4 regions of the Streptomyces sp. NPDC086077 genome follow, and region 2 is predicted to be linked to each of the others. Evidence: riboswitches for the same ligand, from Rfam matches in the RefSeq annotation. Region 2 holds a riboswitch; each other region holds the start of a gene.
The links. Region 2 has a riboswitch for cyclic di-AMP ahead of AB0O67_RS05750 (transglycosylase SLT domain-containing protein). Riboswitches for the same ligand answer to the same signal wherever they lie in the genome.
Positions count from the first base shown of each region.

Region 1 (3,200 bases), on a different contig from region 2:
CGGGATCCGGAGCGGTTCGCGGACCCGGACACCCTCGACCTCGCCCGCCACGACAACCAGCACCTCGGCTACGGCCACGGCCTCCACTACTGTCTCGGCGCGCCCCTGGCCCGCCTGGAGGGCCGGACCGCGCTCGCCACTCTCCTCACCCGTCTCCCGGACCTGCGGCTCGCGGTGGATCCGGGCGAACTGCGGTGGCGGGGCGGGCTCATCATGCGGGGACTGCGGACGCTGCCGGTGGAGTTCACGCCCGTGCGGGAAACGTGACGCACTTTCAACTATGTGATCTTCACGTGATCTGTGCGGCATTAACTTGTGACAAGTGATCGTCTGCCTATACGTTCACCCATCAGCGCGGCCTCCCGGCTTCACCGGCCGCGCAGGTCCCCGCCGTCACGCGAAAGGTCCCCGCATGCTCTCCGGGAACGGTCGTCACCGTCGCCCCCGCCAGGCGCCCGCACTCGTCGTCGCCGCCGGTGTGACCGGCTCCGCCATCGCCATCCCCCTCCTTGCCGCCTCCGGTGCGAGCGCGGCAAGCGGGACGACCTGGGACCGCGTCGCGGAGTGCGAGACCGGCGGCTCCTGGAGCGCCGACACGGGCAACGGCTACTACGGCGGGCTGCAACTCTCCCAGCAGGACTGGGAGAAGCACGGCGGCCTCACCTACGCCGCGAGCGCGGACCAGGCCAGCCGTTCGCAGCAGATCGCCGTCGCCGAGAAGGTTCTCGCGGACCAGGGCGTCGGCGCGTGGGCGACCTGCGGCCCGCTGGTGGGGCTCGACGTGGACTCCGAGTCGGCCGCGGTCGACACGGGTGTGGCCGGTGACGCGTCCAGTACGCCGTCCCACACGAGATCCAGCGATTCGGGCAGTCTGTCCCGCTCGCTCGGATTGTCCAACTCGTCCGGCAGCGCCCGCGCCGACGACACGGGCCGGGACGACGACGCGAACGGGTCCGGCAGCTCCAAGGGCGCCGACGGGTCCCACGGGTCCGCCGCGCCCTCGGATTCCACCAGCCCCACGAACTCGGCGAATCCCACGCAATCCGGCGAATCCACTCCGTCCGGCGACGCCGGCTCCCCGGATGTCGGTGACCCGACCTCGCCCGGCTCCAGCGAAACCCCCGAATCGGGCGAATCCTCCTCAAGTTCCCCGTCCTCCGGCGTGCCTTCGAGTGCGCCGAGCACCTCGAGCCTCACGGACGCGGGTGTCCTCGGCACCGGCAAGCACCGGGGAAGCAGCGCCGAGGAGGGCGGCGACCGCGCCGGCGGGTCGGCCGGGCGCCACGCCTCGCGGGACGGTGCTGCCGCCCGTGCGGCCGGCGACGAGGCCTACACGGTCCGGGACGGCGACACGCTCTGGAGCATCGCCGACTCCCATGGCGTGCAAGGAGGATGGGCCGCGCTGTATGTCGTCAACAAGGAAGCCGTCGGCGGCGACCCCCACCACATCTTCCCCGGTCAGACGCTGGACGTAGGCGCGGAGTCGGCCGGCAGGTAGGTGCGGGAAACGGCCCGGGAACAACGGGAGTTCGCGTCACACTTCGAGCCGAATGTCCGATTTGGCGAAAGTGTGGGATGAGTCTCAGAAGCCCTGATCGTCTTTGAAATTCCGTCGATCGCCTGTCTACGGTCATGACCGCTCGCCAACACGAGCCCCGGTTGCCGCAACGCCGAATCCTGCCAGCGGCCGCCCGGGAACAGTCGTCGCGTAAAGCGCCGTAGGCAGGAGCGGGGGACCCAAGGTAAGTGCCGGGCCCGGCGGTTGAGGAGACTCAGCGCCGGAACCGGCTTGGGGTGAAGCCACGCCTCCCACGGAGGTGTGGCCGGGCAACTCAACCGGCCCGAACCCGACAGCTCACCTCGCAGGCGTCGGTGAGGGGATCAACCATGCTGTTTTCCAGCAAGGGCAAGCACCGTCGTTCGTCCAAGACCGTTCGCGCCATCGCCGCGGTCGGCGTCACCGGTGCCGCCGCCGTCGCCGCCCCGCTGATGGCGGCCGGCAGCGCCTCCGCCGCCACGGCCTCCGAGTGGGACGCCGTCGCCCAGTGCGAGTCCGGTGGCAACTGGTCCATCAACACCGGCAACGGTTACTACGGCGGTCTGCAGTTCTCCGCCTCGACCTGGGCCGCGTACGGCGGATCGCAGTTCGCCGGCACGGCCGACCAGGCCTCCAAGGAGCAGCAGATCCAGATCGCCGAGAAGGTGCTCGCGGGTCAGGGCAAGGGCGCCTGGCCCGTCTGCGGCACGGGCCTGTCGAACGCCGCCTACGCCGGCGGCTCCGCCGCGAACGAGTCGCAGAGCACCGACACCGGCACGCGCGCGACCGAGGAGCAGCCGGCCTCGCGTTCCGCGGAGCGTCCGGCCGCGAAGGAGACGGTCACCACGCCGACCGGCGACAAGGTGAAGAAGGGCGACGGCGAGTACGAGGTGGTCGAGGGTGACACCCTCAGCACCATCGCCGCCGAGAAGGACGTCAAGGGCGGCTGGGAGAAGCTGTTCCAGCTGAACAAGGACATCGTCGAGGACGCCGACCTCATCTTCCCGGGTCAGCAGCTGCACCTGAAGTAGAACGGTTCGCCGCCGACCCGCCGGAGGCCCCAGAGGCTCCCGTGAGGGTCACCCCCGTCCCCACGGGCTCCCCGCCCCGGTGCGTCCTCCCCCGTACGCACCGGGGCGGGGCTTTTCGTGTCCCGCTTCCCGCGCGGTGCACCCCCGTCTTTGTTTCGTTCGGAAACAATTTACTCTCGGTTCCGTCCACGAGATGGGCGACCGGCTGGCCGATCGCACGGAGCCGGTTAGGCTCGTCTCGCAGAGCCGCCGCGGTCCTGCTCAATAGCGTCACATCCACGAAGGAGATGCTCGTGCCGTCCATCGACGTCGTCGTAGCCCGGGAAATCCTGGACTCCCGAGGCAACCCCACGGTCGAGGTCGAGGTCGGCCTCGACGACGGCAGCACGGGTCGTGCCGCCGTTCCGTCCGGCGCTTCCACCGGCGCCTTCGAGGCCATCGAGCTCCGCGACGGCGACCCCAACCGCTACCTCGGCAAGGGCGTCGAGAAGGCCGTCCTGGCCGTCATCGAGCAGATCGGCCCGGAGCTCGTCGGCTACGACGCCACCGAGCAGCGCCTGATCGACCAGGCGATGTTCGACCTGGACGCCACCGACAACAAGGGCTCCCTCGGCGCCAACGCCATCCTCGGC
Region 1 is NZ_JBFBJT010000048.1:31,347-34,546, reverse strand. It holds gene AB0O67_RS16455 (cytochrome P450) at 1-267, shown strand, start outside; gene AB0O67_RS16450 (transglycosylase family protein) at 413-1,498, shown strand; cyclic di-AMP (ydaO/yuaA leader) riboswitch at 1,705-1,884, shown strand; gene AB0O67_RS16445 (transglycosylase family protein) at 1,888-2,568, shown strand; gene eno (phosphopyruvate hydratase) at 2,862-3,200, shown strand, end outside.
Region 1: it holds a riboswitch for cyclic di-AMP, as region 2 does, so the genes downstream of both, AB0O67_RS16445 (transglycosylase family protein) here and AB0O67_RS05750 (transglycosylase SLT domain-containing protein) in region 2, are expected to answer to the same signal.

Region 2 (3,200 bases):
GGGGCATGGGGTGCTGCCTCACTTTCGTACGCGCGGTCCATGCGGTCGTGGATCACGTTACGGCTGCGGCACCCGTCTTGGGCAGTGTCCGATAGGTGCGGAAGCTCCTTGATATCCGGAAAGGTGTATCGCGTCGGCGCATCGGAAACTCGTCCCGCCGATCCGTCACAACGACCGCCCCCGATCCGTCAGTGCGGTGAAAGCAAGCATCACACCGGCCACTGACAACAGGAGGCGGCATCATGCAGGCACGGATGACCAACCCGGCGTACGTCCTCCCGGGCGCGCTGAAGGGTATCGGGACCCTCTTCCAGGCCATCGGGGAGAGCGGGCTCGACCAGGAGGTCGCGGAGCTCGTCGGACTGCGGGTCAGCCAGATCAACGGCTGCGCCGCCTGCGTCCACGGACATGTGAACAATCTGCGCAAAGCGGGCGTGAGTGAGGAGCGCATCGCCTCGGTCGCCGCCTGGCGGCACGCGCCCTTCCACAGCGACGCCGAGCGCGCCGCGCTGACCCTCGCGGAGACGGTGACGCGGCTCGCGGACCGCTCGGAGGAGCCGGTTCCGGACGCGTTGTGGGACGAGATCGCCGACCACTTCGACGAGAAGGAAGTGTCGGCGCTGATCCTGACCGTCGCGCTGACGAACATGTTCAACCGCATCAACGCCACGATCAAGGAGCCGGCAGGCACCACGTGGGGGTGAAAAGCAGACAGTGGGAAGGTAGTTGGGAATGAACGGCGGGGGTGCGGTGTCCGTATTCTCTGATCATGGCCGCACCCACCGCATATGCCGCGCGCACCGAGTACGCGCGCACCGACTACGCCCTCATCGCCACTGACCTGGACGGAACGCTGCTCCGCGGCGACGACACGGTCTCCGACCGTTCGCTCGCCGCGCTCGCGCGGGTCTCGGCGGCCGGTGCCCGGCATCTGGTGGTGACCGGACGGCCGGCGCCGCGAGTGCGACCACTGCTGGAGGTCGTGGGCGGCGGGGGGCTCGCGGTGTGCGGGCAGGGCGCGCAGTTGTACGACGCCGGCGCGGACCGTCTGCTGTGGTCCGTCACGCTGGACCGGGAACTCGCGGAGACCGCGCTCGGAAAGATCGAGGCCGAGGTCGGCCAGGTGTACGCGGCCGTCGACCAGGACGGCGTCGACGGGCTCACCCTCATCGAGCCGGGGTACCTGATGCCGCACCCCACGTTGCCCGCGGTGCGCATCGATCGCCGCGACGACCTCTGGTGCGCGCCGATCAGCAAGGTGCTGCTGCGCCATCCGACGCTGTCCGACGACGAGTTGGCGGCGGTGGCCCGCATGGTGGTCGGCTCGCTCGCGACCGTCACCATGTCCGGTCCCGGGACGGTCGAGCTTCAGCCGTGCGGGGTCACCAAGGCGACGGGGCTGGCGCTGGCGGCACGGCAACTGGGCGTGAGTCCGGAACAGACCATCGCCTTCGGGGACATGCCCAACGACATCCCCATGTTCGACTGGGCCGCGCACGGCGTCGCCATGGCCAACGCCCACCCCGAGCTCAAGGCGGTGGCCGACGAGATCACCCTGTCGAACGAGGACGACGGCATCGCCGTCGTCCTCGAACGGCTGCTGGCCAGGCCTCAGTACGCGCCGAAGACGTTGTCGATCGAGCCGTAGCGGTCGGCCGCGTAGTTGCAGGCGGCGGTGATGTTGGCGACCGGGTCGTACGGGTCGTACGCCGTGCCGGGCACGTGGTAGGCCGCGAAGGTGGGGTCGATGACCTGGAGCAGGCCCTTCGACGGGGTGCCCTTGGCGGCGTTGGAGTCCCAGTTGTTGATGGCGTTCGGGTTGCCGGACGACTCGCGCATGATGTTGCGGTAGATACCGTTGTAGGAGCCCGGGATCCCCTGCTGCGCCATGATGTCGAGCGACTGGCGGATCCAGCCGTCGAGGTTGTTCGGGTACGCCGTGACGGAGCTGACGGCCGTGGGCGTGGCGGCGGACGCGGTGGTCGCGCCGATGAGCGGCAGGGCGAGCAGGGCGGCGCCGGTACCGGCGACGGCGAGCTTGCGAGCGATGCGGGCAGTACTGGTACGGCTCTGCTGACCGTTTGCAGTCATGGGGACTGTCCTCTCCGGTGCCTGCGAGGTGAGCTGTCGGGTTCGGGTTGGGAGGTGCCCGGCCGCCCTCATGCGAGTGCGACTTCACCCCGAGCCGTTCCGGTGTGCCGTGGCGTGCGGCGTCCGGTCCGGCGGCTTACCTGGGTCCCCCGCTCCTGCCGTGCGGTGAGTGAGTCCGTCATGGGTGGCGCGGGCGGCGGCAGGATTCGGCGTTCCGCCCGACTGGCCGGGAACGTATGCGAGAGCACATGTCCGAAACAAGTGGTCGTTTCACATATCGCGGGATTTGATCTTCGAAGCGCCTGTTTGCCGCTCTTGATCCTTTGCGGTTGAAAAGAGTCAACTCGGCCATGTGCCAAGGCGGATCGCCGCGTCCATGTAAGGGACTCGTGAAGGCGTGCGAGTGAGCCAACTCACGCGAGTGCAGAAGAATCGCAAATCGGGCAATAGGCCCAAGTCCTAGTTAACTGGCGGCCCGTGGAATTCGCTTCTCCCAGGTGCGGTGGAAGGTCACCTCGGCACCAGAGGTGCAAATCACCTCATTTGAGGTCAAAAAGTACTCCGCGGTGCAGGCGATCTCCGACCGTGTGCGGATCGTGGTGTCCCAGGCGAGCTCCGGGCGGTGCAGCCGGATCGTCCAGTCCGAGCGGGCGCGGGCGGACAGCGGATCCTCCTCGCCGATGGCGTACGCCTCCAGCGCCTCCTCGGTGACCTCCAGCCCGTCCGGGTACACGCGCGTACCGCCGTGGCGTGGTTGGTCGAGCTCCAGCCGCCACTCGCCCTTGGCGACGTCGCGCACGACCATTCGTCCGGGGCGCGGTTCGTCGAGGGTGGCCGGGTGGGCGACGCCGAGCGGTTCGGACTGCTCCGGCTCCTCGAAGGTGACGGGCGGGACGGCCGCACACGCGCGTACCGGCAGTTCGAGAGCGCTGCCGGACGGGTCCAGGGTGAAGCCGGCCGCGGAGTCCGGCTGGGGCCAGATCCAGGGCCAGTACGCGGAGGCGAGCGAGAGGCGGATGCGGTGGCCGGGTGGGAAGGCGTACCCGATGCCGCTGAGCCCGAAGGTGACGTCCTCGGTGGCCCCAGGGGTCCACGGCACGGTCCGGTCG
Region 2 is NZ_JBFBJT010000012.1:12,399-15,598, reverse strand. It holds gene fahA (fumarylacetoacetase) at 1-7, opposite strand, end outside; gene AB0O67_RS05760 (carboxymuconolactone decarboxylase family protein) at 243-704, shown strand; gene AB0O67_RS05755 (Cof-type HAD-IIB family hydrolase) at 770-1,648, shown strand; gene AB0O67_RS05750 (transglycosylase SLT domain-containing protein) at 1,612-2,091, opposite strand; cyclic di-AMP (ydaO/yuaA leader) riboswitch at 2,095-2,277, opposite strand; gene AB0O67_RS05745 (CocE/NonD family hydrolase) at 2,555-3,200, opposite strand, start outside.

Region 3 (3,200 bases), on a different contig from region 2:
CCGCGCGATTCGTCCCGGCGATGCTGCACGGCGCACTGACCATGCTGGTCACCGGCGTGATCCTGGTCGGCCTCAACCAGGCGGACGACCAGCCCGTCAACAACATCAAGATCGGCGTGAAACTGGCGCTGCTGATCGTGATCCTCGGCCTCGTCTACGTGAAACGGGACGACGAGAAGGTGGACAAGGGCATGTTCGCTCTGGTGGGGCTACTGACCACGGCGAACGTCTTCATCGCCGTGCTCTGGACCTGACGCACCGCCCCACGCGCGCGTGCCACGGAAACCGCCGCACGCGCGCGTGCCCTTCGATCGCCTCTCCGGCCGCCTCGCGGCGCCCTTGTCAGGCCGGGCGGACGACGCTGTGGATGGAGGACTCGCCGTCGTAGTAGACGGACTCCTCGCGGACGTACGCGCCGGGCTTCGGGGCGTGGATCATCATGCCGTTGCCGATGTACAGGCCGACGTGGGTGATGTCGTCGTAGAAGAAGACCAGGTCGCCCGGCCGGGCGGCGGCGACGGAGACCGTCGTCCCGGCGTCGACCTGGTCGTAGGTGGTGCGCGGGAGGGTGACGCCGGCGGCCTTCCAGGCGGCCTGGGTGAGGCCGGAGCAGTCGTAGGACTCGGGGCCGGTGGCACCCCAGACGTACGGCTTGCCGATCTGGGCGCGGGCGAAGGCGAGCGCCTTCTCCGCCTTGGTGCCGTACCCGGAGTCCGACGCGGAGTCTCCGGAGCCGGACTCGTCGCCCGTGCCTGCCGAGGTATCGGCGTTCGAGGACTCCCGCTCGCGCTGCGCCGCCTCCTGACGCCGCTGCTCCTGCTGCCGGGCGAGCTCGGCGGCCTTGCGCTCGGCCTCCTCCTGCTTCTTCTTCTCGATCGCCGCGAGGCGGGCCTTCTCCTCGGCGGTCAGAGCCGACAGCAGTGCCCGCGCGTCGGCGAGCTTCTTCTGGACGGTGGCCTTGGCCCGACTGCAGATCGCTCTGCGACTCGGTGAGCGTCTCCAGACTCCGAGTGGCCTCCTGGCGCTTCTTCATCGTCGCCGACTGCTCGGTGAAGTACTCGTCGACCGCGCTCTTCTGGCGGCTGGTCAGACGGCCCATCAGCTGGTTCTGGTCGAAGTAGTCCTGCGGGGAGTCGGCGAGCAGGAAGGTGGCGGTGTCGGGGACGGAGGCCCCGGAGCGGTACTGGGCGGCGGCGTACGACCCCAGCTCCTCACGCGCCTCGTTCAGCTTCTGTGCGCGCTGGGCAACGTCGTCCAGGAGAGTGTCGACGCGCTTGCGCTGCTTCGAGGTCTTCTCCTTGGCCGCGTTGTACTTCTCGGTCGCCGACTCCGCCTGGCGGTAGAGATCGCCGACCTTCTTCTCGACCTCCTCGAGGCTCGGCTTGTCGTCGGCCGAGGGCTCGGCGTTGGCGGTCTGGGAGAGCAGGGCCACGGAGGTCAGGGCAGCGGTGGCGAGGGCCGGTGTGCGTATGCCTGCCACCCGCGCGCCGGTGGGGCGCGACTTGCGGTGCGACGCCAAAGGAGGCGACTCCTTCCATCTGCCGCCTACCGGGTTAGCTGTCGGGTTCGGGCGGGTGGTTCGGAAGGGTTGCCCTACGGTCCGCTCCCCGGAAGGGATTTGGGCCGATTCACCCCAAGTTCGGTGGGTCCCCGGCTCCGGCTGCCTTGGGCGCATCGGACTCGGCGGAGGCCGCGCGGCCCGGCGACGTTCGCCGGTAAGAGTCGTGCGGCCTGTCCGGCACGGTAGCCAACTCGTGTGGTCCGTGTGAAGGTTGGTGGGCGATATGCCCGATACATTTTCGTGACCTTCGGCCGGTGGTCACGCCCCGCGTGAGACCGTGTTCGGACGGTGAGCGCCTGGTCAGCGCCGGTGCCGGGCGATAACGGGCCGGGACCCGCATGATGGTCCGCTGGCGCCCCCCGCCTTCACCGGCCGCCTTCCCGGGCCGTGATCGCGGGCTCCTCCGCAAGATCGCCGGCCTTTCGTGGCCGGTATGTTCTCGGGGCGGGAGCGGGTTGTCAGTGGGGCGCCCTAGACTCGGAGAGCGATGAGCAGCCTCTTTGACGACAGCTTCCTGGCGGACCTCCAGGCCCCACGGGCCCACGAGGAGCCTCCGCCGCCGCCCGAGGACGATCACGCTCCGGATGCGCTTCCGGACGATCTGTTCGGCGGGAAGTTCGACGTGCCCCCGGACCGGGACGCCTACTACCGCGACGGCGCCCCGCGCCCCGCCCTGGACGCCGCCGTGCTCCTGGAGGGGCTGAACGACAACCAGCGCGCCGCCGTCGTCCACTCCGGCTCCCCGCTGCTCATCGTCGCCGGCGCCGGCTCCGGCAAGACGCGGGTCCTGACCCACCGCATCGCCCACCTCCTCGCCGAGCGCGGGGTGCACCCGGGCCAGATCCTCGCGATCACCTTCACCAACAAGGCCGCGGGCGAGATGAAGGAGCGCGTCGAGCAACTGGTCGGCCCCAGGGCGAACGCGATGTGGGTGATGACCTTCCACAGCGCCTGCGTGCGCATCCTGCGCCGGGAGTCCAAGAAGCTCGGCTTCACCTCGTCCTTCTCGATCTACGACGCCGCCGACAGCAAGCGCCTGATGTCCCTGGTCTGCCGCGACCTGGACCTCGACCCCAAGCGCTTCCCGCCCAAGTCCTTCAGCGCCAAGATCAGCAACCTCAAGAACGAGCTGATCGACGAGGAGGACTTCGCCGCCCAGGCCACCGACGGCTTCGAGAAGACCCTCGCCCAGGCGTACGCGCTGTACCAGTCACGTTTGCGCGAGGCGAACGCCCTCGACTTCGACGACCTGATCATGACGACGGTCAACCTGCTCCGCGCCTTCCCGGACGTCGCCGAGCACTACCGCCGCCGCTTCCGGCACGTCCTGGTCGACGAGTACCAGGACACCAACCACGCCCAGTACGCCCTCGTGCGCGAGCTCGTCGGCACCGGCGAGCGTGCCGCTGAGGACGTCGACGTACCACCCGGCCAGGACGACCTGCCGCCCGCCGAGCTGTGCGTGGTGGGCGACGCCGACCAGTCGATCTACGCCTTCCGCGGCGCGACCATCCGCAACATCCTCCAGTTCGAGGAGGACTACCCGAACGCGACGACGATCCTGCTGGAGCAGAACTACCGCTCCACCCAGACGATCCTCACCGCCGCCAACGCCGTCATCGAGCGCAACGAGTCCCGC
Region 3 is NZ_JBFBJT010000008.1:77,034-80,233, forward strand. It holds gene AB0O67_RS04335 (hypothetical protein) at 1-254, shown strand, start outside; partial or broken gene AB0O67_RS04340 (NlpC/P60 family protein) at 343-1,519, opposite strand; cyclic di-AMP (ydaO/yuaA leader) riboswitch at 1,527-1,682, opposite strand; gene pcrA (DNA helicase PcrA) at 2,049-3,200, shown strand, end outside.
Region 3: it holds a riboswitch for cyclic di-AMP, as region 2 does, so the genes downstream of both, AB0O67_RS04340 (NlpC/P60 family protein) here and AB0O67_RS05750 (transglycosylase SLT domain-containing protein) in region 2, are expected to answer to the same signal.

Region 4 (3,200 bases), on a different contig from region 2:
CGTGCTCACCGGCATCGGCTTCGGCATCGCCGCGCTCGCCGGGGAGCGCCAGCGGCTGCGCCGCGTCCTTCTGCCCCCGGCCGGGCTGCTGCTCGCGATGGGCATGCACGCCTTCTGGAACGGCTCGGCGACCTTCGGCGACTACGGCTTCTTCGCGGTGTACGGCGGCTTCATGGTGCCCGCGTTCGGGCTGCTGACCTGGCTGGTGATCTGGACGCGCCAGCGGGAGCTGCGGACCGTCCGCGAGGAGCTCCCGGCCTACGTCGTCGCCGGCTGGCTCCCGCCCGCGCAGCCGTTCGCCCTCGGCTCGATGCGGGCTCGCCGGCTGGCCCGCGAGTACGCCGGCCACCACCTAGGCAAACCGGCGGCCCGTACGGTCGCGCAGTACGAGGCGTACGCCACGTCTCTGGCCTTCCTCCGGCGCCGGGGCCGCATGGGCCGCGCCCGTGCGGACTTCGTCGTACGGGAACGCGAGCTGCTCCAGGAGCTGTGGAACCGCCGGGAGATCGCCCGCCCGGCCCTGGAATACGCGGCGCGGGCGACCGCGCCGCCGGTGCTGATGCCGCCGGTCCACGGCTGGGTGCCGATGTACGGGCACGCGGCGCCCTACCCCGCGTACAACCCGTACCGGACGTAGGGCGAAGGGGGCGCGGTACAGCCCCGGACAGCCGAAAACCGGCAGTCCTGACGTCGGGGGGTTGCCGTCAGGACCACCGGAGTTCGCGAAAAACCCGTGTCGGGATTCTCAGGGGTTGAGGCCCTTGCTCTGCAGCCAGGCCAGCGGGTCGATGCCACCGGAGCTGCCGGTGTGCACCTCCATGTGCAGGTGGGCGCCGGTCACGTTGCCCGTCGCGCCCACGCGGCCGATCACATCGCCGGTGGCGACCTTCTGTCCGACGCTGACGCCGATCGACGACTGGTGGGCGTACCAGATCTCGGTGCCGTCATCGAGGGTCAGCACGGTCTTGTAGCCGTACGAGCCGTTCCAGCCGGCCTCGGTGATGGTGCCGCTGTGCACGGCCTTGAGGGGCGTGCCGGTCGGCGCGGCGAAGTCGAGGCCCGTGTGGTAGCCAGAGGACCACAGGGCGCCGGCCTGACCGAAGGTGGAGGTGAGGGTGTACGAGGAGGTCGGCAGCGTGAACTGCTTGGCCAGCGCGGCGAGCCGCTCGGCCTCGGCCTTCTGCCGGGCCTCCTCCTCGGCCTTCGCCTTGGCGGCGGCGGCCTTCTCCTTGGCCTCCTTCTCCGCCTTGGCGGCGGCCTCGGCTGCGGCCTTCTCGGCGGCGGCCACGGCCTGCGCGGCGGCCTTGCTCTCGACCTGCTCCTGCTGCTGCTCGGCCTGCGCGATGATGCGGGCGCGCAGGCTCTCCCCGGCGTCGGTGGTGCCCTCCGCGGTGTCCACGGTGGCCGTGCCGAGGCTGCTGAGCGGGGCGCTGGCGGTCTTGGTGTCGGGGGAGTCGGGGTCGTCGTCGGCTATCAGCGAGCCGACGTTGGGCAGGTCGGGCATGGAGATCGACACCGGCGGCTTGCCGGTGTTCGCGCTCGCCATGCCGCCCGCGCCGACCGCGGCTATGACACCGACGCCGAGAACGGTGGAGCTGCGGGCGAGTCCGCCGCCGCGCTGCTTGCTGACACGGTGCCGGCCGCGTACGGGACGGATGGTCTCCGCGGTGGGATTCCACTCCTCCCACGGGCCCTCGTCGGTGCGCTGCGCGCCGTAGACGAACGTGTCGGTGCTGTCGGAGGTGCGCTGGTCCGGCACGAACGGGGCCTGTGGGGCAGGCCGGTTGGACGCCACGTGGGCGCGCTCCTTTCCTTCCTTCTCGCCTACCGGGTTAGCTGACGGGTTCGGAGCAGGAAGGTCTCCTACGCGCGTAAACCAGCCGTACTGCTACGGCGGCATACGCCCGATTCACCCCAAGATGATGGTTCCCCGGTTCCCTTGTGCGGCCGGTGAGGGCCTCGCGCGGGATTCGGCGCGTGCGCACGGAGCCGCCTCTTGTGACGGCTGGGACGACCGCGCTGCGTTATCGGACGTTAATAGAACCGGGGCCTGATTTCCAAGCCGTTCCACTTGATCATTAACGCTTCCTGTCGGGACGTACAGGTCCATGAATGGCGAAAATCGGGCGAGTTGACCGCGGTTCAGAGCGATCTCCACATCTGACTGTATGTCAGTTGTTATGCGGAGGGCTTCCGTTCGATCACACCCGGTGACAGTCGTCGGCCGGTCGCCGGACCGCGAGCAGCGCCATGTCGTCGGTGGTGCCGCCGCCGCTGTGCCGGCGTACCTCCTCGGCCACCGTGCACAGCAGTTCGCCGGGGCTGCAGAAGGTCCGGCCGGCCAGCCGGGCCGCGGGATCGTAGAAGGCGCCCTGCGCGTCGCGGGCCTCCGACAGGCCGTCGGTGTACAGCAGCAGCGTCGCCCCGCCCGGGAACCGGGACACCTCCGCACGGTCCGGCCAGATGCCCAGCTCGCCCATCCCGAGCGGAAGCGCCGGATCACGGGCGGGCAGCGGACTCACGGTGCCGTCGGCGTACAGCATCAGCGGCGGTGGATGGCCGCGGTTGAGGATCCGTACGACCCCGTCCTCGTGCGGGATCTCGGCGAGTACGGCGGTGGTGAACCCCTCGAAGGCGTCGATCCCCTCCCGGCGGGTGCCCTCGCGCGCCAGCGCCCGCTCCAGCCGCTGTGCGACCGCCTCCAGCGTCGTCTCGCGCTCGGCGGCCTCCCGGAACGCCCCGATGACCACCGCGACCGCCGCGACCGCCCCCATGCCCTTGCCCCGCACGTCCCCGACCACCAGCCGCACGCCGTACCGGCTGTCCTGCACCGCGTAGAGATCGCCGCCGATGAAGGCGTCCGCCTGGGCGGCCTCGTAGCGCGCGGCGATCTCGAACCCGCAAATCCGCTGCATCGGCTCCGGCAGCACCGCGAACTGGGCGGCCTCGGCGATCTCCCAGGCCGAGTCGAGGCGGGCGTGGCTGCGCCGGACCAGCATGTTGATCAGCACGGCGAGGACGGCGACCGTGGCCACGGTGAGCAGTTCGGTGAACGGTTCGACCTGCATCAGGGTGCCGTACCGGATCTGCAGCCCGATGACCAGGGCGACGGCCACGACACCGGTGAGGACCGTGGCGCGGCGGGACAGGAGCGGGGCGGCGACCAGCGGGGCGGCGGTGAAGAGGGGGGCACCGGTGAA
Region 4 is NZ_JBFBJT010000133.1:7,975-11,174, forward strand. It holds gene AB0O67_RS29145 (PrsW family intramembrane metalloprotease) at 1-637, shown strand, start outside; gene AB0O67_RS29150 (M23 family metallopeptidase) at 746-1,795, opposite strand; cyclic di-AMP (ydaO/yuaA leader) riboswitch at 1,807-1,986, opposite strand; gene AB0O67_RS29155 (SpoIIE family protein phosphatase) at 2,202-3,200, opposite strand, start outside.
Region 4: it holds a riboswitch for cyclic di-AMP, as region 2 does, so the genes downstream of both, AB0O67_RS29150 (M23 family metallopeptidase) here and AB0O67_RS05750 (transglycosylase SLT domain-containing protein) in region 2, are expected to answer to the same signal.